Regions from separate parts of the Labrenzia sp. ATLA3 genome, predicted to be linked through region 1. Evidence: riboswitches for the same ligand, from Rfam matches in the RefSeq annotation. Region 1 holds a riboswitch; each other region holds the start of a gene.
What was found. Region 1 has a riboswitch for thiamine pyrophosphate ahead of thiC (phosphomethylpyrimidine synthase ThiC). Riboswitches for the same ligand answer to the same signal wherever they lie in the genome.
Positions count from the first base shown of each region.

Region 2: it holds a riboswitch for thiamine pyrophosphate, as region 1 does, so the genes downstream of both, thiM (hydroxyethylthiazole kinase) here and thiC (phosphomethylpyrimidine synthase ThiC) in region 1, are expected to answer to the same signal.
Region 3: it holds a riboswitch for thiamine pyrophosphate, as region 1 does, so the genes downstream of both, AC2A6O_RS06945 (ABC transporter permease) here and thiC (phosphomethylpyrimidine synthase ThiC) in region 1, are expected to answer to the same signal.
Region 4: it holds a riboswitch for thiamine pyrophosphate, as region 1 does, so the genes downstream of both, thiO (glycine oxidase ThiO) here and thiC (phosphomethylpyrimidine synthase ThiC) in region 1, are expected to answer to the same signal.

Region 1 covers NZ_JBXUKV010000010.1:230,359-235,578, reverse strand. The annotation lists gene AC2A6O_RS26360 (GcvT family protein) at 1-2,191, opposite strand, end outside; gene AC2A6O_RS26355 (LysR substrate-binding domain-containing protein) at 2,286-3,212, shown strand; TPP riboswitch at 3,411-3,535, shown strand; gene thiC (phosphomethylpyrimidine synthase ThiC) at 3,626-5,220, shown strand, end outside.
Region 2 covers NZ_JBXUKV010000004.1:559,313-564,532, forward strand. The annotation lists gene AC2A6O_RS14080 (TRAP transporter substrate-binding protein) at 1-1,009, opposite strand, end outside; gene thiD (bifunctional hydroxymethylpyrimidine kinase/phosphomethylpyrimidine kinase) at 1,011-1,817, opposite strand; gene thiM (hydroxyethylthiazole kinase) at 1,855-2,628, opposite strand; TPP riboswitch at 2,697-2,807, opposite strand; gene AC2A6O_RS14095 (Lrp/AsnC ligand binding domain-containing protein) at 3,015-3,251, shown strand; gene AC2A6O_RS14100 (hypothetical protein) at 3,273-3,680, shown strand; gene AC2A6O_RS14105 (DMT family transporter) at 3,915-4,916, opposite strand; gene sbmA (peptide antibiotic transporter SbmA) at 5,200-5,220, opposite strand, start outside.
Region 3 covers NZ_JBXUKV010000002.1:532,487-537,706, forward strand. The annotation lists gene rpoH (RNA polymerase sigma factor RpoH) at 1-22, shown strand, start outside; gene AC2A6O_RS06940 (ABC transporter substrate-binding protein) at 96-1,037, opposite strand; gene AC2A6O_RS06945 (ABC transporter permease) at 1,060-1,815, opposite strand; TPP riboswitch at 1,963-2,069, opposite strand; gene AC2A6O_RS06950 (hypothetical protein) at 2,360-4,099, opposite strand; gene AC2A6O_RS06955 (adenylosuccinate synthase) at 4,366-5,220, opposite strand, start outside.
Region 4 covers NZ_JBXUKV010000001.1:341,378-346,597, reverse strand. The annotation lists gene AC2A6O_RS01545 (DUF6030 family protein) at 40-885, shown strand; gene AC2A6O_RS01540 (pirin family protein) at 863-1,789, opposite strand; gene AC2A6O_RS01535 (P-loop NTPase family protein) at 1,948-2,460, shown strand; TPP riboswitch at 2,508-2,628, shown strand; gene thiO (glycine oxidase ThiO) at 2,790-3,767, shown strand; gene thiS (sulfur carrier protein ThiS) at 3,751-3,948, shown strand; gene AC2A6O_RS01520 (thiazole synthase) at 3,954-4,727, shown strand; gene AC2A6O_RS01515 (thiamine phosphate synthase) at 4,724-5,220, shown strand, end outside.

The DNA of each region.
Region 1 (5,220 bases):
TGGTGAAGGAACGCTGCCTTATGCCCGCTTCTTTCTGACGGACGAGGGCCGCCTTGCCGATGAAGTCTGCCTTTTCCAGCCGAATGAAGCGGTCAAGGTTGCTTTCCCAGGCCGTCAGTTCGGGGTTCATGTCGCGATACAAGGCGCGATAGGACTTCTCGAGCCTGAGCGATTCCAGCGCATGATAGCCGATCAGCCGCAGGCCGTGCGGCTCGCCCGCCGTCAGGATCGCTTCCAGTAGGTGCCGCTGATAGGGAAGTGGGTGATAAAGTTCCCAACCCAACTCGCCTTCGTAATTCACGCGGAGCATACGCACGTCTGTTGCAAGTCCAACCGTACCCGATTTGACCGAGAACCACGGAAAGGCATCATTCGACAGGTCCATTTCTGTCAGTTCTTGCAGAACCTCGCGTGCCTTGGGGCCAACAACAGTGAAACATCCGCGCTCGTTGCTCACGTTTCGCAACTGCACACTTCCATCGTTTGGCAGAAGCTTCGAGAGCTCATCGAAATTCCAGCGCTCGGCACTCGGTGTGGAAATCATGTAGAAGCTGCCGTCTTCGAGACGCGAAACCACATATTCAGCCTGGACCCCACCAGTCTTGGTCAAGTGGTGGCTGAGGTTGACGCGACCGGCTTTCGGCAGCCGATTGGCAAGGATACCGTCGAGCCAGATTTCCGCCCCGGGGCCGGAAACTTCGAATTTCGTCATGGGTGTCATCTCGACGAGACCGACCGCAGTACGAACGGCGTGGACTTCTTCGCCGACGAAATTGCCTTTTTCAGTCCAGCGCCAGCTATACTGGTCCTTGGCTTCCACGCCCTCAGGCGCAAACCAGTTCGGTATTTCCCAACCGTCAAGAACTCCCCAGACCGCGCCCTTTTTCGATAGGATGTCATAGGATGGCGCAGTCTTTTGAGGGCGCGCGGCCGGCATGTCCTGGCCCGGAAAGTGAAGTTCTGCATGGGTGCCCCAGCTTTGTTTCACCTTCTGGCGCGTCCACTCCTTGTTGGCGTAATCGCCGAAACGGCGTGGATCGAGATCTGACGTGTTGAGGCTGTTGGCGCCTTCCACAATGCGTTCCGACAGATAGTAGCCGATCGCCCCACCCCACAGGATGCCGCCGGGCACGCCTTCGGCAAGCCAGACATTCTCAAGGCCCCAGGCGGGCCCGACCAGCGGTAGTTCGTCAGCAGTCATCTGGAACGGACCACGGACATTGGCCTTGATGCCGACCCGGCCAAGGGCAGGAACCATCTCGATGGCTGTTTCCCAGTTCCAGGCAACGGCGTCGAAGTCTTCTTCCACGAGATCTGCGCCGAACCACTCTGGAACGCCGTTTTCGGCAAAGAGCTTCAGGTGTTCGGTTCTTTCGTAAGGGCCGAACATGAGCCCGTCGCCTTCTTCCCGGAGATAGCCCTCAAAACCCTCGTCGCGGAGGATTGGCATTTCCGGCAGGCCCTGACGCTTGCGCTCGACGATTTCCGGCACCTTATCCGTGATCCAGTATTGATGCAGAATGGGAATGGCGGGGATTTCGAGACCAAGCATGGCACCTGTCTGACGGGCGTAGTTCCCGGTCGCGCAAATAATGTGTTCGCAGATGATCTCGCCGTTATTTGTGTGGATTTTCCATTCCCCGCCGGAGGTTCGCTCGAAGCTCTTTACCTCTGTTTTGAGATGCACCTTGGCGCCAAGGTCGCGTGCCCCTTTCGCCATGGCCTGCGTGACGTCAGCCGGCGCGATATGACCATCATCGGGGTGATAAAGCGCGGCCAGCATATCGGTGTTGTTTTCCAGAAGCGGCCAGAGTTCGCGGGCTTCGGAAGGGGTTACCAACTCGGCGCGAATTCCCTGTACGGCGGCGACGCTCATGTAGCTCTTGTATTCATCGAGCCGGTCGCTTGTATTGGCAATGCGAAGCTGGCCGCACTTGTGCCAGCCGACATGCTGACCGGTTTCGGCTTCAAGACCCTCATAGATCTCGATCGTTTTCGCAATCATCAGGCCGACATTGATATTGCGCGCGTAAGAGGGAATAAGGCCAGCCGCGTGCCAGGTCGAACCTGCGGTTAACTGGGTTCTTTCGAGAAGAGCCACATCCGTCCAACCGCGTTTTGCCAAGCCATAAAGAATTGCTGCGCCGACGCAGCCGCCACCGATTACGACAGCACGAGCATGAGTTCGCATGGGGTCATTCCTTTGGTTGCTTCAACGTGAGATTACCGACCGCAAAACCGGCTTGTAACGTTGCAAAAAATGCAAACTGGCATAACCTGAAATTATGCATCGGTTACGCTCGCTTGTTCCTTCGGCCAATTATCTTTTCGTTTTTGAAGCTGCCGCGCGGCGTGGCAGTTTCACGGCTGCGGCCGAAGAATTGAATGTCAGTCAGCCAGCGGTCAGTAAAACGATCAAGCTTTTGGAAGAGGCGACCGGACTTCAGCTCTTCCGGCGCGAACACAAGCGCCTGGAACTGACGGCGGAGGGGTTGCGGTTCTACAAGGAAATCCAGCAGTCGTTTGACCATTTGCATATGGTGCTGACCTCGCTGAGACGTCAGCTTTCAAAGGACACGGTGCGAGTTTCCTTCTCGACCTCGTTCATTCAGCTTTGGCTGTTGCCGCGGCTGAAAGGTTTCAAGGCAAAGTATCCCGACGTTTCGCTCCACATTGCCGAAAGCAGCCGGGACGATCAGGATCTCATTGTCGAGGATATCGATCTTTCGGCGCGGCTCGGGCGCGGGGAGTGGCCCGGCGTCCATGCCTGGGAATTCGTCACCGAGGAGATCCTCCCGGTTTGCAGCCCGGAGTATCTGCGCGAGCGAGGCCCCATTTCAACGCCGGCACAGCTTCTCAAGCACCCGCTTCTGCATTTTGAGGAGCGACACCGAACGCGTCTGGGTTGGAAAGAGTGGATGATGCATCACTCCGTCCCGGTGACAAAATTGGATCTCGATGCCGTCTTCACCGATGCGCTGGCCTCTATTGAAGCGGCAGTTCACGGCCATGGGATTGCGCTTGGATGGAAACACCTGGTGCAAGACCATGTGCGCGCCGGGCGCCTCGTTTATCCGCTAAAGTCGGTCTATCGATCAGGCGAAACGATTTTCCTCGTCATGCCGGCGCAAAGGCCACCGAAGCCAGGTGCTTTGCTGTTTCGAGACTGGCTTCTTCAACAAAGTGCCGATGCCGCATTCTCTTTTGAGTGAGCGGTGACCAGCCGAACCTTTGACATTTTTCAAAGAGATACGCCGAGATGATTAAGGGCTGAATCGCGCGAATTGACCAAGGAAGTCGAGTGGCGGCACCAGGCTTGGCTAACCTCTAGGGAGGTAGCCAGTCTTGTTAAAAATGCTTCGAACCGTCCCACTTTGCATTGACAATGGCCCCATTTTGACGGTCGATGGCAACGTTACCAGGGGGGTCCCGCCAAGGGGCTGAGATTCTGCTGGGCCGTTCAAGACGGCAGCGCAGTGACCCGTTGAACCTGATCCAGTTCATACTGGCGTAGGGACGGTGCGAGCGCTGCAAGTCTGACGTTGCCCCGGATGCGGGCTGTTGTGGCGTCTTTCCATCTTTCCGGCTTCGAACTGGGTCTCCAACCTGAAGATTGGAGCCTCAAATGAATTTTCCCGTCAAGGCGATCACGTCCGAGATCACCAAAGAGCCGCTGCCGGCCTCGACCAAGGTTTACAAACCGGGTGAAATCCATCCGTTTATCCGCGTGCCCATGCGTGAGATCGCGGTTCATCCGACTGCGGGCGAGCCGCCGGTGGCAGTCTACGATGCCTCCGGTCCCTACACCGATCCGGCCCAATCCATCGACATCGAAAAGGGCCTGCCGCGGCTTCGCACTGAGTGGATCGCCGCCCGCAGTGACACGGAGGAATACGAGGGCCGCATGGTCAAGCCCGAGGACAACGGCTTTGCCAGCGGAGAGCGTCTGACCCCGGGATTCCCGAACCTCAAGACACCACGCCGCGCCAGGGCCGGAAAGGCGGTCACCCAGATGGCCTATGCACGTGCCGGCATCATTACCCCGGAAATGGAATTCATCGCTATTCGCGAGAACCTCGGGCGCAAGGCACTGAGGGGTGAGGCTGGCCGTGATGGCGAGAGCTTTGGCGCCGCTATCCCGGATTTCGTCACGCCTGACTTCGTCCGCGAGGAAGTTGCCCGCGGCCGGGCGATCATCCCGTCGAACATCAACCACCCGGAAGCAGAGCCGATGATCATCGGCCGGAATTTTTTGGTGAAGATCAACGCCAATATCGGCAATTCCGCGGTCACCTCGTCGATGGCCGAGGAGGTCGAGAAGATGGTCTGGGCGACCCGCTGGGGCGCCGATACCGTCATGGACCTGTCGACCGGCCGCAACATCCACAACATCCGTGAATGGATCATCCGCAATTCGCCGGTTCCGATTGGCACGGTGCCGCTCTATCAGGCACTAGAGAAAGTCGGCGGCGTTGCCGAGGATCTGACCTGGGAGATCTTCCGCGACACGCTGATCGAACAGGCAGAGCAGGGAGTCGATTATTTCACCATCCACGCCGGCGTGCGGCTTCACTACATTCCGCTGACCGTCAACCGGGTCACCGGCATCGTCTCGCGCGGCGGTTCGATCATGGCCAAATGGTGCCTGCATCATCACAAGGAGAGCTTCCTCTACGAGCATTTCGAAGAAATCTGCGACATCGCCAGGGCCTATGATGTTTCCTTCTCGCTCGGCGACGGTCTGCGGCCGGGCTCGATTGCCGATGCCAACGACGCCGCGCAATTCGCCGAGCTGGAAACGCTTGGTGAACTGACGAAAACGGCCTGGGCGAAGGATTGCCAGGTCATGATCGAAGGTCCCGGGCATGTACCGATGCACAAGATCAAGGAGAACATGGACAAGCAGCTCGACGTGTGCGGTGAAGCGCCATTCTACACGCTCGGCCCGCTGACGACCGACATCGCTCCCGGCTACGATCACATCACGTCTGGCATCGGCGCGGCGATGATCGGCTGGTTTGGAACGGCGATGCTCTGCTATGTCACGCCCAAGGAGCATCTCGGCCTTCCAGATCGCGACGACGTGAAGACAGGCGTGATCACCTACAAGATCGCCGCTCATGCTGCTGATCTCGCCAAGGGCCATCCGGCGGCGAAGATCCGCGACGACGCGCTCTCGCGCGCCCGCTTCGAATTCCGCTGGGAGGATCAGTTCAACCT
Region 2 (5,220 bases), on a different contig from region 1:
TGAGCGCATCCTTGCTTGCAAATTCGGCCAGCACCTCGGCAGAGGTCGCCCGCAGCGCCTCCAGCACATCATCCGGATAGGGGCGAACAACGACGCCGTCTTCCTCCTGCAACAGCTGCAGCGCGCCCGCATTTTCCCAATCGCTTTCGGCAAGCGACCGGCCGTTTTCGGCTTTGCAGGCTTCCAGAATGATCGCGCGAAGGTCTTCCGGCAGACCTTCCAGCGCCACTGTGTTGAAGATCGCTTCACCGGTTCCGTTGGGCTCATGAAACCCGGGCGTATAGTAGGACTTGGCAGCTTTCTGGAAGCCCATTGCACGGTCCGACCATGGCCCCAGGAATTCCGTGGCATCCAGCACCCCGCTGTCCAGCGCCTGGAACAGCTCGCCGGGTGGCAGACTGATAGGCGTTGCCCCAAGCCTGCGCATCACTTCGCCGCCAAGACCCGGCATGCGGATCTTCAGCCCCTTGAGATCGTCCAGCGTGTTGATCTCGCGCTTGAACCAGCCCCCCATCTGAACGCCGGTATTTCCGGCCATGACGGGCCGTAGCCCGAAGGGAGCATAAAGCTCGTCCCAGAGCGCCTGACCGCCCCCCTGTTCGATCCAGGTAATGTGTTCATGCGGCAGCAGGCCGAACGGGATGGCCGTGAAATAGACCGAGGCCGGGATCTTGCCCTGCCAGAAAAACGAGGCCGTATGCGCCATCTGCGCCGTACCCGCGGAAACTGCCTCGAACACGCCCAGCGCCGGCACCAGTTCACCGGCTGCGTAAAGCCGGATGCGCAGCCGTCCTCCGGACATAAGTTCGATCCTGTCCGCAATGCGCTGCGCCGTCATCCCGGGACCCGGCAGGTTTTTCGGCCAGGATGTCACCATCTTCCATTCCAGCGTCGCCTGTTCCTGCGCCAGCGCAGGGGCAGCCAATGCGCTGGCTCCGACGGCGGCGGATGCCCCCAGAAGCCCTCTGCGACTGATCCGTCCGGTTTCGGTCTTTGGCTGACTGGTCATCTCACTTGCTCCAGAACGCGTGGAAATGATGAACGGGGCCATGACCACTGCCGATGTGCAATTCATCGGCGGCGGCGATTGCGGCCTGAATATAGGATTTGGCGGACCGTACGGCCGCTTCCATGTCCTGCCCCTTGGCAAGTCCCGCGGCTATGGCCGACGACAGCGTACAGCCGGTTCCGTGGGTGTTGTCGGTCTTGACCCTGTCGGACCGGAGCCAGATCGCATTGCCTTCACGGTCCAGCAGCAGGTCCGCACTTTGCGCGCCGGCCCCGTGCCCGCCCTTGAGCAGAACCGAGTTGGCTCCGAGGCCGAGAAGACGCTCTGCCTGTGTGTGCATCTGCGTTTCGTCTGCCGCCACATCGGCCTGCAACATGCGGGCAGCTTCATGCAGGTTCGGTGTCACGATGTCGGCCAGCGGCAGCAACAGGGTGATCAACGTGTCCACGGCACTGTCCGCCAACAGGGGATCCCCGGATGCGGCAACCATCACAGGATCAAGCACCACTGTGCCCGTCTCGAGCGTCTGCAGCCCTTCCGCCACGGCCTCGATCGTATCGACCTTCGACAGCATGCCGATCTTGGTTGCCTTGACGGTCAGGTCGGTGAAGACTGCGGTCATCTGGGCGCGGACGAAATCCGGCGGCACATCGTGAATGGCGCTGACACCCAGCGTGTTCTGCGCTGTTAGTGCCGCAATGACGCTCGCGCCATAGACACCATTGGCGGAGAAGGTCTTGAGATCCGCCTGAATACCGGCTCCGCCGCCGGAATCCGATCCTGCAATGGTCACCGCGATTGCGGTCATGAAAGCCTCCAGAATGTAAAATGACGGCAAGCGCGCATCAGCCGGTCTTGAGACGGGTTTCAATGTCGCGGTCGGTCAGTGAATAGAGCGCGTCGAGCAATTCCGGCACGAGACTGCCCGGCCCGGCCGACTGGCCCGCGGCAATTTCGCCGGCAATGTTAAAGACGGACAGTCCGCAAGCGGCGGCCAACGCCCGGTCGTTTTCGACACTCAGGAACGCTGCCAGAACCGCACCACCAGCACAGCCGGTGGCCGTCACGCGCGACATCAGCGGATCACCGTTGCGCAGCAGGAAGTCTTCACCCCGGCTTTCGATCCTGTCCTCCGGGCCGGTCACGGCAAAAACCGTTCCCGCCTCTATCAGGTTATCGACATCCGCCCGATCCGGCAAAAGCGCGGCAAGTTCATCCGAATTCAGCCGCACCAGATCCGGTTTCGGCTCCAGAAGCTCACGCGCAAAGGCACAGCGAACGGGGGACCGGTTGACGAAAACCGGATCGACACAGACCGGCCGGCCGGCCTTCCTGGCAGCTTCGATGGCAAGCGGGATGGCCGCGCGGCGTTCCTCGTCGAGCGTGCCGAGGTTCACCAGCAGCGCGTCGGCGCCGCCAGCAAAGGCGGCAACTTCCTCCCGCGCGATCGTCATGGAAGGGATGGCGCCAAGTGCCAGCAGCACATTGGCAGTGAAATTCTGCGCGACAGCGTTGGTTATAGCGTGAACACGCGGCGTTTTCTGCCGCACTCGCTCCAGCATGGTGAAGACAAGTTCAGCGCTCAACGCCTGCGTGGAAGCGGCGACGGACAGGCTCATAACGGCTCTCCTGTGACGGAAAACCCATTGCCGGTATTCCGGAAAAGACGTGTTGCGGGAAGTGGTGTTTGCATCATGATCTCAAATCCCTCCGCCGGTATCAGCCGGATCAGGTTCAAGGAGTTGGCAAGCCGCCTCTCAGCCCGAACCTGAATGGCCGGGCACCCCCATGAGATGTTTGCACTGCTAACAAGCTGGCAGCGCGATTGCAAGACCCGGCATGTGCAGAGCCGCCACTCCGCAATTGACTGGCGCAAGGAGATGGGCGATGTCCTAGTCTACTTTTTGTGAATCTGTCGCCCGGCCCTTTTTCGAAACCGAACGGCCCGGTGAACGGTTCAGGTGACACGCTCACCCACTTCAAACCCCAACTGCCGGAGCGCCCCATGGTACCGTTTTTCGTGATGATCAAATGCCAGTTGGGCAAGACCTATCAGGTTGCCAACGCAATTGCGGACGCTGAAATTGCGTCCGAAGTCTATTCGACCTCCGGCGACTACGATCTCCTGGTGAAATTCTATGTCGAGGACGGTTCGGACATCGGTCATTTCGTGAACGAGAAGGTCCATCCGATCGACGGCATTCAGGACACCAAAACCATCATAACCTTCAAAGCTTTCTAAGGTCAGACCCGGACAATTTCCATGCAGCTTCTTAAATCCGCAGCCCTTTGCCTGAGCCTTGCTCTTGCCCCCCTCAGCACCACCGCATCCGCGCAAGGCATGCCGCCGGAGCAGATCAAGCAGATCCTGGACATGACCAAGGCCAACTGGGTGTCATTCCGCGACTGGCAGGGCCAGGAGCTGATCTATTTCACCCACCTGGAATCCTGGAAGTGCGGTATCGACTATGTCTTCTACGGACTGAACGACGGCCCGATTGACCAGGAATGGCAACTGGAAGCCTGTGATCCGGACAACCCCAACGTCGTGCTCAAGGAAAAACCGTACCTGGAACTTCCCGCCGGGTCGGCCCAGTCGATCAGCGTGCAGCTGATCTACAAGGACGGCACCAAGAGCGCGACCGAGCGGTTCGAGTACAAGCCGCAATAAGGCTGAATTAAGAAACCACCCGTATTCGCCGTCATTCCGGACAAGCGCAGTAAAGCTGCGCGCAGATCCGGAATCCAGCGCATCAGCGTGAGCGGAGCGAACTCTTTTCTATTCGTGTAATGCCGCGCCAAAGGCGCGAAATAAGTCTGGATTCCGGATCAGCGCTCGGCTTCGCCTCACTTGTCCGGAATGACTCAGGAAAGGCAGTGTGACCTGCCCTCTTGTCTCTCCCGCCTACGAACGCGACGGCGACGACGCCCGGCGGGCCTTGGTCCGGTCCAGGCCGAGCTTGTGTTCACGGTAGATGACGAAGATACCGGCGGCAATCACGATTGCCGCCCCCAGCACCACCGTCGGCAGCGGCGTTTCATTGAAGATCACCCAGCCGACAATGATCGCCCACAGCATGTTGACATAGTCGAACGGTGCAACGGTGGAGGCATCGGCAAAGCGGTAGCTCTGCGTGAGCAGGATCTGGCCGACACCGCCGGCAAGACCGATCAGCAACAGCAGCCCGGCCGTGGGCAGATCCGGCACGATCCAGGCCTGCCCCGGCAGCAGAAGACCAAGCGGCAGGGTGAGCAGAGACAGAAGCGAAGACATGCCTGCGAACCAGGTGACGATGGTTGACGTGCGCTCCGTCTCGCACAACTTGCGCACGGTGATCATGGCAAGCGCCGCAAAGCCTGCCCCCATCACGCCAATCAAGGCACCTATCATCGAATTGTTGTCTATTTCCGCGTCGCCCAGATGCGGCGACAACACCACCAGAATGCCGACAAAGCCGACACCGACCGCGCTCCAGCGATAGACCCGCACCTTTTCGCCAAGCAGCAGAAACGCCAGCACCACGACGAAAAGCGGCGAGGCAAAGCCGATGGCTGTCGCATCCGGCAGAGGCAGCAGGGACAGCGCGGTGAACCCGCAGACCATCGCCGTCAGCCCGACGGACGCCCGGGTGAGATGCCCCAGCGGGTTGCCTGTCTTGAAGGCAAGCCCCAGCTCCCGGCGCATCGCCACCATGATCAGCACCGGAAACAGGCCGAAGAAATTGCGTGCGAACACGAGCTCACCGATCGGCACCGTCTCGGCAGCGACCTTCAGCGCCGTTGCCATGACGAAGAACACCATGGTGGAGGCGACTTTAAGCGATATTCCGATAAGAGGTGCCTGCCGGGTCATCCCGGTGGGCGCCGGAGGTCCGGAGAAACGGGACTTCTGGCTCAAGAACGCCATAACAACTTCCAGGCCCGGCTTTTAAAAGAAAAATCCCACGGCGTACCGGTCCGAAAACCGTGGGAAGAACCAGTTCGACTGGCCCTTCAAGTGCAGCAGATCAAGAATTGTCCCGCGAATGGGATGCGATGAGGCGGCAGTGAGGTGAAGGGCCTTCAGTATTTGACCAAACGAGGCTTGCGGCAAGCCCAGTTGCAGAAAAATTGCCGCACACTCAAAAGAGCGGCGGCAATCCCTGATGTGTGAACGTTCCCGCTACAGAGGCCCGCTACACAGGTAAGCCTCAGAGCTTCGATTCTTTCTC
Region 3 (5,220 bases), on a different contig from region 1:
CATGGACCAGCCGGCCGCCTGAGCCAGGCGATACTTCAGAAACGAAAAAGCGCCAGAGCGATGCTCCGGCGCTTTTATTTTGCCCGGGCCAGGTATTACCGGATCTCGGCCGTATAGCTCTCCACCGGCACGACCTTGCTGATCAGGCCGGCTTCAGCCATGAACTCCGCAAAACGCTGATAGCGGCCCGCGTCGAGTGCAGCCGGGCGCTTGGCAAAGCGTGGCAGCGTGTCGAACCAGGCCCGTCTGTTCAGCTCGTCATTGAGGTTCGGATACGCCTCTATGAAGGCATTCCAGGCTTCTTCCGGGTGATTGGTCAGATAGATGGTTGCCGCTTCCACAGCCGCCAGGAACTTTTGGAAGCGCGGATCGTCCGTCTTGTCCTTGTTGACCACATAGATCAGCTCGTCAAAGATCGGCACATCGTTTTCTTCCGGAAAGAAGGCCTTGCCCGGTTTGCCTTCGATCTCGAGCTGGGTCAGCTCGAAATTGCGGTAGCCGCCAATCACAGCGTCCACCTGTCCGGCAAGCAGCGATCCCGACAATGCGAAATTGACGTTGACCAGCTCCACATCATCGATGGTCAATCCTGCCGATTGCAGCATCTGTCCCAGCATCGCATCCTCAAATCCGGACACGGAAAAACCGATGCTCTTGCCCTTCAGGTCCTTAAGCTCCTGAATGGGGCCGTCTTTCAGCACGATGAGCGAATTGAGCGGCGTTTCCACCAGCGTGCCGATCCACTTCAGTGGCAGTTCCTCTTCAATCTGCGCATGAAGCGTCGGCTGATAGGACACCGCAATATCGCCCTGCCCGGCAGCCACCAGCTTTGGCGGCATGGCCGGATCCGCAGGTTCGATGATCTCAACGTCCAGACCTTCCGCCTCGAAGAAGCCCTTCGTCTGCGCCGTGACCAGCGGCGCGTGGTCCGGATTTACGAACCAGTCGAGCAGCAAGGTCAGTTTCTCGCCGGCCTGCGCCGGTCCCGACGCCAGCAACCCGGCGGCAAGAACAAGAGACAGGAAGTGTTTTTTCATGAGGTCCTCCGTTGAGCGGCAGCTAGCTGAGCGTCTGCCAGGGAACAAGAATTCGGGTGAGATGGTTCACGGCAAAGCGCATGATCAGCACCATGGCCGCGAGAAGGATGAGCGCGGCGAACATCACGTCCGCCTGCATCCGGTTGCTGCTTTGAAGCATGATGAAGGCGAGGCCTCCCTTCGCCCCTGCCCACTCGCCGATGATCGCCCCCATGGGCGCAAACACGGCGGCAACCCGCAAGCCGGAGGCGAACGCCGGCAAGCCTGACGGCAGGCGGAAGAACCAGAGTTCCTTCAAACGAGACAGACGATAGAGCCGGGCAAGATCGTGCAACCCCGGGTCCAGCCGCTGCAGGCCGTCGAAAAAGGTCGATGTGACGGTGAAAAAGATGACCAGGATGATGACGACGATCTTGGATGCCAGCCCGAACCCGAGCCAGAGCACCAGGATCGGAGCGATCGCGAAGACAGGCAGGGCCTGAGTGACCAGAATGGGCGGCATGGCCAGTCTGGCGGCAACCGGAAACAGCCACAACAGAATGGAAAGCAGCGCCCCGGCCGCAGCCCCCAGCACGAAGCCGAGCACGGTCTCGTAGGCGGTGATGCCTGCATGTTGCAGCAGAAAGCCGGCATGTTTGACGAAGGCGGCAAAGACCCGGTCCGGACCGGGCAGAATGTAATGCTGCGTATCGAAGATATGGACGATGGCCGCCCAGATCGCCACGGTCACAAGCAGGCCGAACAAGGACCTGGCAACAGCCTTCAGGAAAACAATCATCCGATAGGCCCCGTTGCAATGCGCAAACAGGAACGCTTATGAGCCGATACCGGCAGTCGGATAAGCAGCCAGGGCTGCGGTCGCAGACACTTACGCATAGGATCTCCCGTCTTCGGACAAGCCGAAAATGACAATGGAGATCCGGGAATAGGCTAAGGATTCCGTCCCTTCGCCGGCATGACCCGGATCAGGTTCTAAGGGTTCGGCGTTGCGCCATCTCAGTTCCGGAAACCGGAACACCCCTCGGACCAAGTCGGAACATGCCCTGTGCGGCGAAAAAAGGCAAGTCGCCGTGAAGAGGTTTTAACCCGTTGCCAAAGACGGACGCCGCCCACCCGGAGCACCTGCACTCGGGCACGTGAGCAAGAACCCAGGTCGGTAACCTGCAAAAAACGATAAGCCTACGGAGAAGATGAGATTTCTGGTCCTCGCCCGGCTCGCAATTCATTGAGCCAGGATGGCGATGGAATGAGCGTCCATGCGCAGCATCGCAGAAGCCGCAGCAAAGCGGCTTCTTCAGATGTTCAAGGCAGGCGAAGAGTGCTTACCCGGCCTGCCAGGCCGTGATCGCTTTTTCGACAGCGTCCGCACCGACAGTCCCTTTTTCAAGGGTCAGGATACCGCGCTTGCCGTTTTCATAAAGCATCGGAATGTCGATCCAGCCGCGTTCACGCAGCAAAGCGAGATTGCGTTGCTGCTCGTTCGGCAGGCTGGACAGGGCAATCCAGAAAAAGCCCGGAGACACCTTCACCGAAGCACCAATCAGCGCGTCGCCGCGGGCTTCTTCCGTAGGCTTCATGACGAGACCCGGAACGTTGACGACATCACCCGCAGCGAAGTTTTCCGGAAACTCGTACCTGATCTCGACGAGATGGCTGGCCGGCAGGGAGTTATCGTCATTCGGCTTGATACGAATGTCGACTTTCACATCGCGCTCGGGAATTTCGACGGACGCACTCAGAACCGCCAGGGCTTCACCGTCGAGGTTGGTTTCTTCCTCGACACTCCACACAACAGCACCTTGCGCCGCAGTGCCCGCGCCACCGGATTCTTCACCTTCTTCATAAAGGATCGAGCGCTGGACTGAAGAATCAGCCGCCGAGGCAGAGGGAGCAGGCGCGTTGTCATCGGGCGAAATCGCCGACAGATTGTCTGCCGGGACGGCAACCGGATTTTCGGGTGCCGCAGGCGTCTGATCGCTATCGGTGCTCGTGACGATGGATGGTTGAGCGGGCTCGGGGGTGGCCGGCGTGTCGGCCTGAGAGGTATCGGACTGTCCGGTGATGGTCGTCGTGGTCACCGTACGGGCATCAGGCGCGACCACATCCGCCTCGCCTTCGTTCAACAGACGGTCGGTGTTCTTCGACGGCTCGTCGCCTTCGCCGGCAGTTGCCGAGACCGGCGGCTCCACATTCGAGACCGGTTGGCTGTCCGAAGCCGTTTGGGAAGACGATGTGGCAGGTACAGTGCCATTGTCTGCGCTTTGATCGCCTGCGGGTATCAGGAAATAAGCCCCGCCCAGAAGGACCAACACCAGCAGAACGGCAGCAATCACAATCGGAACGGTCCGGCTGCCGGATGCATCGCCGCGCAGCGCATCGGACGCCTTCGGCTTGGACCGCTTGTTGCGGTCTTTCTTCGGCGCCCGCTCTTGCTTGGGCTTGCCGGTCTCATCAGCTTGGTACGGCTGATCGACGGAAACGGATGCCGCTGCATCGTTTGTCGGTTCGAACAGGCCATCATCCGCCGGTTCCGCCTGCGCCGGTCCACCGAACGAAGGTTCCTGGCGCACGGGCGCCGCGCTCGGGTCGGAAGCTTCCTTTGCGCTGTGAACGGCCTGGCTGGCCGCCGTGCCAAGGGCTTCAGCCTGAGAAAGGGTTTCCTTCAGGGGCGAAGGCGCCGGTGTTTCCACCGTAGGCGCAGCAGTTTCTTCCGGCTCCTGCGGGGCCGGCACTTCCGGTGCAGCCTCTGCGGCTGGCTCAACCTGCGGCGGTGTCACCGGCGGAGCGGCGACCTCCGGCTCGGGAGCAGGCGTTTCAACCTTGGGAACGGTTGGATTGAGACCCAGGCTTTCGCGTGCAGCCTCGGCCTCCACCTTGCGGATGGATTCTTCCAGACGCAGCTGCTCAGCCGTGATTTCAGACGGCGCCAAAGGCGGTTCATAGGCTTTGAGCTGATTGACGATGGCATTGCGCGCACGGCTGTAAACGCTTCTGCGTGCAGCGCCATTGTTTTCAGGTAAAGACGCGATCGTTTTCTTCAGAATTGAATAGTAATCAGCCATCTTCCTGCCTACCGGCCGACTGCAAGGATCTGTTCTGCGGGCCCGAGATTTCGTTTCTTTCTCAGGCTTATAGCAAGTTTTTTGAAAACAGGTGCTATTTCTTCAATATGTTCGCCGCGACAGAGAACCTTGCAGTACCCTTTTTCCTAACACAATTTTGTCTATTCGACACACACATGGAACGCCGAAAACGAAGGGCGGTTGCATGCAGTGATTCGCAGCACGCAACCTAAGTCCTTAATAATGTGCTTTTAGTGTCGCATATCTCAATCCTGGAACGGATTCTGCACAAGAATTGTGTCGTCCCGTTCCGGACTTGTCGATAGAAGAGCGACCGGAGCACCGATCAGTTCTTCGACATGTCGCACATATTTGATTGCCTGCGCCGGCAGATCGGCCCAGGTCCGTGCCCCTTCGGTCGATTCCTTCCAGCCCGGCAGGCTTTCGTAGATCGGCTTCACCCGCTCCTGGGCACCTTGCGACGCCGGCAGATAGTCGATCCGCTCGCCATCCAGTTCGTAACCGATACAGATCTTGATTTCATCAAGGCCGTCAAGAACGTCCAGCTTGGTCAGGGCGATGCCGTTGATGCCGGACGTACAGACGGTCTGGCGCACCAGAACCGCATCGAACCAGCCACAACGGCGGCGACGGCCGGTCACGGTTCCGAATTCGTGCCCGCGCGTACCCAGGAATTCGCCAACCTCGTCTTGAAGCTCCGTCGGGAACGGACCTTCACCAACACGGGTGGTGTAAGCCTTGGTGATGCCGAGCACATAGTTGATCGCCCCCGGGCCGAGGCCGCAGCCCGTCGCGGCCTGGCCGGCAACGGTGTTGGAAGACGTCACGAACGGATAGGTGCCATGGTCGATGTCCAGAAGCGCCCCCTGGGCACCTTCAAACAGGATCCGCTTTCCCTGGCGGCGCAGGTCATCCAGCAGGTACCAGACCTTGTCCATGTAAGGCAGCACCTTGTCGGCCACGCTGGACAGTTCGTCATAGATCGCCTGTGCGGAAATTTCGTCCTGACCCAGACCACGGCGCAGCGCATTGTGGTGCGTCAGCAAACGGTCGATCTTGGCCGGCAGGGTCGCGAGGTTCTTCAGATCCATCAGACGGAT
Region 4 (5,220 bases), on a different contig from region 1:
GGACCTCGTTCCAAGGGGCCGCGCTGGGCAGAGCCGGACATGGAAATGCTGCCTGAAGAGGGCAAGCCCGACAAGCATGGTGGCCTGCCGCCGCGCGCTGCCAGATCTCAGAGCCGCTCTCACGTGACACCCTATTACATTTGGGGAACACTGGCGCTTCTGGCGGCAGGGTTTGCCGGTGGCGGTCTGTTTCTGCACCTTGCTCAGCTGAAGGGGGAAGACAGCGTTGTCACAGCTCCTCTGATGCCGGATCCATTGTCGTCCTTGCAGACGCCGGCCCGGGAAGTCTTGCTGGCGCCGGAACCGGAACTGTCTGCGGAGCTGAAGCGCAGCTTTCTGGGGAAGCCTGATCAGCTCTGTGACGAGTTAAGGTCGCTGGGGCTGGGAAATCCGGGTTGGCGCCGGGCGCCCTTCAGCAAGGACCGTTGGCAATGTGCGTCGGACCTGGTGCCCTTGACCACGCCGAGCGTCGACTATGGCTCGACAACACTCTTCTTCCTGCTTCGCGGTCCTTCGGAAAACAGCATCGACTATTTGCGGCTGAAACTGGTGGTGGAGGATCCGCGCCAGATACAGATCGGACTGGATGCTGTCTGGCTGGTGATCGACGCTCTGGCGCTACGTTACGGCTGGACGGTGCCGGAAGTTTTTCGCGAGGCCGTTTCCGGGTTCAGGCAACTGGAAACAACCCACAGGGGCGTAAGGTTGTCGGTATCGCCGGAAGATCCTGATCTGACGGGTGACCCGTTGGCACGCCAGCGGCTGAACATCATTCTGGACTTTGGCGAGCCGGATCTGATCCGTCCCGCCGATCGGTTTGAAAAAGCACCGCCTCTTGAAAGCGGCTGGAGCGTCAAGGCCCCTAACGCTCAGGCAGCGGAATGAATTCTTCCGCGTCGCCCGGAACCGTATCGAACCGTCCCAGCCGCCAATCTTCCTTGGCCTGCTCGATGCGTTCTTTTGATGAAGACACGAAGTTCCACCAGATATAACGCCGGCCATCCATCGGTTCGCCGCCAAGCACGACAAAACGGGCGGGCAGGGGGGATGCGTTTTCGATCACCAGATGATCGCCAGGTTTGAACACCAGAAGCTGCGCCGGATCGAAACTCTGGCCTGCGATGGTAATCTGGCCCGAAACGGTATAGAGGCCGCGTTCTTCCCACCCCGCATCGAGCGGGATCCTGGCTCCCGGTTCCAGCGTTATATCCGCATAGAACATGTCGGAGGCTGTCTTCACCGGCGCCTTGTGACCATAGAGCTCACCAGCAATAAGCCTGACCGACGCGCCCTTGTCGGAAAACTCCGGCTGTTCGTCAGTGCCGTGATGCTGGAAGGTCGGGTCTGTCTCTTCCAGATGTTTGGGGAGGGCAACCCAGCTCTGCAGGCCGAACAGGGGGCGTTTTTCCTGAAGCCGTTCCGGGCGTTCGCGTTCGGAATGAACGATGCCCTTGCCCGCGCTCATCCAGTTCAGAGCGCCGGGGGCTATTGCGATCTGCGTCCCGAGGCTGTCACGGTGGTACATCTCGCCTTCAAAGAGATAGGTCACGGTCGCCAGTCCGATATGGGGATGCGGTCGCACGTCAATGCCGCCGCCAACCAGCAGTTCTGCCGGTCCCATCTGGTCGAAGAAGATGAACGGGCCAACCATCCGACGTCTGGCAGAAGGCAGAGCGCGCCTGACCGAAAATCCGCCGAGATCGGAGGTCCGCGGTACGATGATCGTTTCGATCGGGTCACAGCTTGCAGCATTTCCCGGCACGGGATCAGGGCTATTCAACCAGCTCATCTGCCTCTCCATCAAACAACAGGGCGTCTTGCGGAGTAGATAGGCACTGACAAGCTGAAGTGTCCATTGAACAGTCTGTTTCGGGTTTTCATCTCCGGCACGATCTGTATAACGGCCAGCCCTTCCTTGCTTCTCTTTGGTGCGTCATGAAACGTGTGATGATTGTTGGAGGCCCGGGTTCGGGCAAAAGCACGCTCGCCGTTGCCCTTTGCCAGAAAACCGGACTGCCGGTCTACCATATGGACAAGATCCACTACCGGTCCGGTTGGAATGAACGGACGCGGCAGGAAAAGGACCAGATGACTCATGAGGTTCATCTGAAGGAGGCGTGGATCTTCGAAGGCGGCCATTCAAGCACCTACGCGGAACGTGTCGAGCGCGCCGATACGTTCATCTGGTTGGACTTTCCGGTCTCGCGCCGCATTTTTCGGGTGGTGAAGCGGTCCGTGCAATACCACGGACAGAGCCGGCCAGATCTGGCGGAAGGCTGCCCGGAGCAGTTCAACTGGCAAACCGTCGAATTCCTGAGGTTCATATGGCGAACCAGACACTCGGCCAGAGCCAAGCTGGAGCGCATCTACCGCGAACCTCCGCATCATCTGACAGTCTACCGTCTACGCACCCTTGCAGAGATCAACGACTTTCTGGACGGATGTCAGGAACGAAGCTGAAGATCTATTCGGTCTCTTGACAGTTACACCCGACGAGCGGCACAACAGACGCTCACCCGGGGGGCCTCGACAAGAGGCTGAGATACTGCTGGCGCGATTGCGCAGTGCAGGGACCCGACGAACCTGATCCAGGTCATGCTGGCGAAGGGAAGGTGCTCTCGGCCAAGTGCAATTGCCACCGCAATGCGACCACCCCGGCCACCTTTCCAAGCTGACTGTCCGAAGTGCGGGGCTGTTCCGGTCCTTGCGGAGAAGCGTTGAATGCAGGCGGTCTACCAGACATTCCGCGATGGCGAACGATTGACGTTCTCCCTGGCAAGAGAGGCGGGATGAAGGTCGGTATCAAAGGCGCCGGAGTTGCCGGTCTGGCTCTGGCGCATGAGCTTGTCTCGCGCGGTGTGCAAGTTGAGCTGCTGGAAAAGAACGGGGATCTGTCCGCCAGTGCCTCCTGGCTTGCTGGCGGTATGCTGGCGCCCTGGTGCGAGCGGGAGAGTGCCGAGGAAGTTGTTCTGCGGCTCGGGCAAACATCTATCGGCTGGTGGAGCAAGGCTCTGCCAGGGCAGGTCAGGCACAACGGGACACTGGTTGTTGCCGCGCCGCGCGATGCTGGTGAACTCAACCGGTTTGCATCTCGTACCAGTGGCTTTACATGGCTCGACAGTGACGCGCTGGGCACACTCGAGCCGGACCTTGCAGGCCGATTTGCAAAGGGACTTCATTTTGCCGCGGAAGCCCATCTCGATCCTCGGCAAGCTCTCACGGCGTTGCTGGCAAAAGTGTCTGCAAGCGGTGCAGAGGCCAGTTTTAAGACCGAGCACTTTGCTTCGGCAACCGATCTTGTCGCCGATTGTACCGGCATGGCTGCGCCCGATCCGCACCTGCGGCCCGTTCGCGGTGAAATGCTGCTGCTCCACGCGCCGGATGTCTCACTTTCGCGGCCTGTGCGTTTTCTGCACCCGCGCATCCCGGTCTATGTCGTGCCGCGTGACAACGGGGTCTTCATGGTCGGGGCGACCATGATTGAAAGCGGCGACCGGGAGGCGGTCAGTGTTCGGTCGACCATGGAACTCCTCAATGCCGCCTACGGCCTGCATCCGGGCTTTGCGGAGGCAAAGATCATCGAGACCGGGGCGGGCCTGCGCCCGGCCTATCCCGACAATCTTCCTCGCGTCACGCTTTCCGGCAACACGTTGTCACTGAACGGATTTTACAGGCACGGCTTTCTGCTTGCCCCGCATTTTGCCATGGAGGCAGCAGACAGGATCGTGCAACATCTTCAGGAGAAGTCCCTTGAAGCTAACCATTAACGGCGTACCTCAGGAAGTTGCCAGCGCGACGCTGGCAGCGCTTCTGGATGAGCTGGCCTATGACCATGAGTTTCTGGCCACGGCGCGCAACGGCGATCTGGTGTGCGCAGAAAAACGGGGCGATTGCGTCCTTGAGGCGGGAGACCGGATCGAGATCCTGTCACCGATGCAGGGAGGCTGACGATCATGTTTGAAGTTTATGGGGAACCGTTCGCATCGCGTTTTCTGCTCGGAACGGCGCAATATCCTTCACCGCAAATCCTGGCGGATGCGGTGAGGGCATCGGGTGCAGAAATTCTGACCGTGTCTCTGCGGCGTGAAACGGCGGGAAGTGGCACAGGTGGCAGGTTCTGGGATCTGATCCGGGAATTGAACGTCAAGGTACTGCCCAACACAGCCGGATGTCATTCGGTGAAGGAAGCTGTTACGACCGCAAGGATGGCGCGGGACCTTTTTCGCACCGACTGGATCAAGCTGGAAGTAATCGGCCATCACGACAGCCTGCAGCCGGATGTCTTTGGCCTTGTGGAGGCGGCAAGCATCCTGAGCGATGACGGCTTCAAGGTGTTTCCCTATACGACAGACGATATTGTCGTCGGCGAACGGCTGGTTGAGGCGGGCTGTCAGGTGTTGATGCCCTGGTGCGCGCCGATCGGTTCGGCGAAAGGGCCGGTCAATCTGGATGCCCTTCGTGCTTACCGCAGCCATTTCAGCGGCGTTCCTCTTGTCGTGGATGCCGGTCTCGGCCGGCCGTCTCACGCGGCCGCTGTTCTAGAACTCGGTTTCGATGCAGTGCTGTTGAATACGGCTGTCGCAAAGGCCGGACATCCAGTCGCCATGGCAAAGGCCTTTGCGATGGCAATCGAGGCCGGACGACTGGCCTGTGAAGCCCAACCCCTGGAACCTCGCGACATGGCGGTTCCTTCTACCCCGGTTCTTGGAATGGCGGTGTTTGAATGAAACTCGATCCTTTTTATCCCATCGTTGACAGTTCCGACTGGATCGCGCGGCTGGTGCCGCTTGGCATCAAACTGGTTCAACTGCGGATCAAGGACGCAAGCGAAGACATCCTGCGCAAGGAAATCGCAGCTTCCAGAAGCGTTTGCGTGAACCACGGTTGCCAACTTGTCGTCAACGACTATTGGCAACTCGCGATCGAAGAGGGCTGCGATTTTGTCCATCTTGGTCAGGAAGACCTTGCCGACGCCGACGTTGCAGCCATTTGCAAAGCCGGTTTGAAACTTGGCGTGTCGACCCATGACGGCGAAGAGCTGCAAACAGCTCTTGCTACCGAGCCCGATTATGTCGCGCTCGGGCCCGTCTATCCGACGATCTTGAAAGAGCTCAAATGGGCACCGCAAGGCCTTGAAAAGATCGGCCGGTGGAAGCAGCAGATCGGCAGCCTTCCTCTGGTGGCCATTGGTGGCCTCAACCCGGAGCGTCTTCCTGGCGT